DNA from 2 places in the Paenibacillus lutimineralis genome. Region 2 is predicted to be linked to the other one. Evidence: a T-box and tRNA genes for the amino acid it is inferred to sense, from the RefSeq annotation. Region 2 holds a T-box; the other holds one or more tRNA genes.

Region 1 (2,248 bases), 2.9 Mb from region 2:
ATTCCTAGTTTCAACTGCGGTTTGGAATTTACTCGGTGCCGGGGTACTTGGCTTCCTCATAAATCTGCCAGCTGTTAGTTATTTTGAACATGGATCAACGTTGACTACTGCGCATGCGCACGGCTCCATGATGGGTGTCTATGGTATGTTTGCCGTTGCTGTACTGTTATATTCACTTCGCAATATTGTGAAGTCTGATCACCCTTTCCACGTAGTTAATGGATGGGGTGGTTTTTAATATTGAAAATGTAACAATTTTGGATTATTTGCTGTGACCCCCCTCACGATTCAATCCAATTCTACGTTTTTATAATGAGGTAGAAAGTATGTTTAATTAACAAATACACACATCCTATCTACTTCATCATCCATGGACTAATTAAAACCCATAAAATTGATGAAAAGGGCAACGAACAAATCCTTTCTTTATTAAAAACAGGGGATATGTTCCCACATACCGGACAATTTGGCTCTAACCCTTACCCTACCACGGCTACAACTGTCATTAACACGGAGCTGTTTGCATTGCCTATATCTTCTTTTGAGCAAATTCTAGCGGGCTCGCCAAGTATCGCATTTAAAATGATGGCGGTTATGGCCAGTGAAATTAGAGAGTTGCACAATAAACTACAAGGATTTACTTCAAGAAATCTAGAAGATCGAGGAATCTCTTTCTTAATTAAATTGGCTGAGGATTTCGGTATTAGAATTGATGGAAATATCCTGATTAATGTACCTAGGACTCACCAGGAGATTGCAAATCTGATTGGCTTCACAAGGCAGTCGGTCACCCGTTTATTAAGCAGCTTATGTAAAGAAGGATTACTGACCGTAAATCGCAAAGGTTTTCTCATCCATAATCTTCAAGCCCTGCGAGAACGAGTATGTGTCAAGGAAAACTGCGCTCACTGCCGCGAACACAAATTATATGAGAGATCATAAGAAAAGAACCCTTTCCTTGTAGCATGATCACTACTTGGAAAGGGTTCTTGTTGGGATGAGCCATGAAGGACTCGAACCTTCGACACCCTGATTAAAAGTCAGGTGCTCTACCAACTGAGCTAATGGCTCATAAAAATGGTGGAGGCTGATGGATTCGAACCACCGAACTCGTAGAGAGCAGATTTACAGTCTGCCGTGTTTAGCCACTTCACTAAGCCTCCATATAATATGCCAGCTCTAGGTTTGTCCTAAAACTTGCAAAGTGGCTCGGGACGGAATCGAACCGCCGACACGAGGATTTTCAGTCCTCTGCTCTACCGACTGAGCTACCGAGCCATATGTAATTTGGTCAAAAAAATAAATGGGTAAGTCTTGATAACCTTCCCACTTCTTTGTGGAAACATTCATTTGAAATAAATGGCGGAGCCGACGGGATTCGAACCCGCGGTCTCCTGCGTGACAGGCAGGCATGTTAGGCCTCTACACCACGGCTCCGCGCTGTGATACAAATGGTGCCGGCGAGAGGACTTGAACCCCCAACCTACTGATTACAAGTCAGTTGCTCTACCAATTGAGCTACACCGGCATATGAAGTTAAATGGTGGAGGCTAACGGGATCGAACCGCTGACCCTCTGCTTGTAAGGCAGATGCTCTCCCAGCTGAGCTAAGCCTCCAGGTAAATATGGTAGCGGCGGAGGGGATCGAACCCCCGACCTCACGGGTATGAACCGTACGCTCTAGCCAGCTGAGCTACACCGCCATATTATTATTTATAGCTTGTATGGAAATGGCGGAGAGAGAGGGATTCGAACCCTCGCACCGCTTACGCAGTCTAACCCCTTAGCAGAGGGTCCCCTTATAGCCACTTGGGTATCTCTCCAAAGCCATAAATTCAAGGTTAATCCTTGAAAACTGGATACGAAACTCATTTTGCATTTTAAGATTTTGGATAAGCCCTCGACCGATTAGTACCTGTCAGCTCCATACATTGCTGCACTTCCACCTCAGGCCTATCAACCTCGTCGTCTTCAAGGGGTCTTACTAATTGGGAAATCTCATCTTGAGGGGGGCTTCACGCTTAGATGCTTTCAGCGCTTATCCCTTCCGCACTTAGCTACCCAGCTATGCTCCTGGCGGAACAACTGGTGCACCAGCGGTGCGTCCATCCCGGTCCTCTCGTACTAAGGACAGCTCCTCTCAAATTTCCTACGCCCACGACAGATAGGGACCGAACTGTCTCACGACGTTCTGAACCCAGCTCGCGTACCGCTTTAATGGGCGAACAGCCCAACCCTTGGGACCTAC
Region 2 (2,248 bases):
ACAGGGGCTAGCATAACCCAAGACAAGAATGAACTGGTTTTCTTGGCAAGCCATTCCTGAAGATGCTGCCTCTCAGATTTCCTCATAATATAGACAATTAGAATAGTCCATGGGATATATAGCACACCTGTGAACAGAAGCGTTATCCAGGAATCTCTATGAGAAGCATCGAGCAGAATCGGATTGACGATAACGTGGCTTAGCAATCCATTGAAGAGCATGATGATCATAATGATCTGGATAATACCGATCTTACCGCCAGTTTTGTCCACAAGAACTCACTCCATAGCAATCGAATTCAACATTTAGCCAGCTTTGGTCTAATATAGCTTGAGCATTATTCTCCAAAATATGCATCTAATTGCCATATGAGAAATGAATAAATCAACTTTCTATTCACTCAATATTTTTTCTGAAGTTCGAATTTTTATAAATTATTTAATCAGAATATACACTCCTAAATGTTGTCATTATGATCATGTTAATTCGTGTTAATAAAAGTGTTAGTTCGGTAAAATGCTTTGAAGAATTGCCTATAATATCAAGGCCTTGTCGTCAAAAAAATGAACCGGTTAGCTTGTAAGAAAAAGCAAAGAGAAGATAACATTAATGACATTAAATATAAGAAATTTAATATGTATATTGGCTGTATCCAAAAACCACTATAACTATCCCCTATGACACATATATAGTTCCACCAATCGTACAGATCTTAGCAACTTTAATCCGAATGGGGGAATAATTTTCCAACAAAAAGATTGAAATTAAAGTGTTGACAAAGAAATTTATTAGCACTATGATTGCTGTAATCTAATATTGGATGCACGATGAAAGAGCGAAGTAGCAAGTTTGTCACTGTTCAGAAAGCCAGGGGTTGATGCGACCTGGTCATACAAAACTTTGCGAATTACACTCCGGAGTACCTTAGGTAATGCTAAGCGGACTGGCAATCGATATCATTGCTATGAGTGGTATTAATGGTGAACTGCAGCGCCATTGATGCAATGTGGGTGGTAACACGGTTAATAAATCGTCCCTATGTCTAAAATAGACTAGGAGACGATTTTTTTATTTATCTAATTAAAATTAAAATTCACCAGGGAGATGAACTACAATGATGAACATTATCGATGAATTGGAATGGCGCGGTGCCATTAATCAACAGACGGATGCAGAAGGATTACGTAAACTAACGAGCGAGAAGTCGATTTCATTGTACTGTGGTGTTGACCCTACCGGTGACAGTATGCATATAGGCCATTTGATTCCATTTATGATGTTGAAGAGATTCCAGCTCGCAGGACATCGTCCCGTCATTCTGATCGGCGGTGCGACAGGTACAATCGGTGATCCGAGCGGTCGTACTACAGAGCGTACATTGCAGACGATGGATCAAGTACAGAACAACGTGGATGCTCTGACTGCGCAAATGAAGAAGCTGTTCCTGAATGAAGGAGAAACAGGTCTTCGCATGGTGAACAACTACGATTGGACGAAGGACATTACAATCTTGGACTTCCTTCGTGACTTCGGGAAGAACTTCAGCGTCAACACGATGCTGGCTAAAGATATTGTAGCTAGCCGTCTCGATTCGGGTATTTCCTTCACTGAGTTCTCGTACCAGATCCTGCAGTCGATCGACTTCCTTCATCTATTTAAGAATGAGGATGTGCAATTGCAGATCGGCGGTGCTGACCAATGGGGCAACATCACAAGCGGACTTGACTTGATCCGTAAGAAGGAAGGCCCTGAAGCGAAAGCATTCGGCTTAACGATTCCATTGATGCTCAAAGCAGATGGAACGAAATTTGGTAAGACAGCTGGCGGGGCCATCTGGCTCGATCCGAACAAGACGACTCCATTTGAATTCTTCCAGTTCTGGGCTAACCAAGATGATCGCGATGTCATTAGATACCTGAAATTCTTCACCTTCTTAACGAAGGATGAGATCGATGCTCTTGAAGTGAAAGTACAGACTGAACCACATAAACGTGAAGCACAGCGTGTATTGGCTGAAGAGATGACGAAATTCGTACACGGCGAAGATGCACTCGCACAAGCTAAGAAGATCACAGAAGCATTGTTCAGTGGCGATATCAAATCCCTAACCGCAGATGAAATTGAACAAGGATTTAAAGAAATGCCTACATTCCACGCTTCCAAGGAAGCAAAGAATATCGTTGACTGGCTCGTTGATCTAGGAATTGAACCATCCAAGCGCCAAGCACGTGAGGATATTACAAGCGGT

What was found. The T-box of region 2 lies ahead of tyrS (tyrosine--tRNA ligase). A T-box ahead of a tRNA ligase gene usually reads a tRNA of that ligase, here a tRNA-Tyr.
Region 1: it has a tRNA-Tyr gene. The T-box ahead of tyrS (tyrosine--tRNA ligase) is inferred to sense a tRNA for this amino acid. The anticodon was not compared.

The regions. Positions count from the first base shown of each region.
Region 1 is NZ_CP034346.1:155,168-157,415, reverse strand. It holds partial or broken gene EI981_RS30155 (cbb3-type cytochrome c oxidase subunit I) at 1-199, shown strand, start outside; gene EI981_RS00750 (Crp/Fnr family transcriptional regulator) at 334-942, shown strand; tRNA gene EI981_RS00745 (tRNA-Lys) at 999-1,071, opposite strand; tRNA gene EI981_RS00740 (tRNA-Tyr) at 1,079-1,163, opposite strand; tRNA gene EI981_RS00735 (tRNA-Phe) at 1,206-1,278, opposite strand; tRNA gene EI981_RS00730 (tRNA-Asp) at 1,361-1,437, opposite strand; tRNA gene EI981_RS00725 (tRNA-Thr) at 1,453-1,528, opposite strand; tRNA gene EI981_RS00720 (tRNA-Val) at 1,542-1,617, opposite strand; tRNA gene EI981_RS00715 (tRNA-Met) at 1,627-1,703, opposite strand; tRNA gene EI981_RS00710 (tRNA-Ser) at 1,732-1,823, opposite strand; rRNA gene EI981_RS00705 (23S ribosomal RNA) at 1,889-2,248, opposite strand, start outside.
Region 2 is NZ_CP034346.1:3,067,601-3,069,848, forward strand. It holds gene EI981_RS13125 (endospore germination permease) at 1-272, opposite strand, end outside; T-box leader at 819-1,041, shown strand; gene tyrS (tyrosine--tRNA ligase) at 1,118-2,248, shown strand, end outside.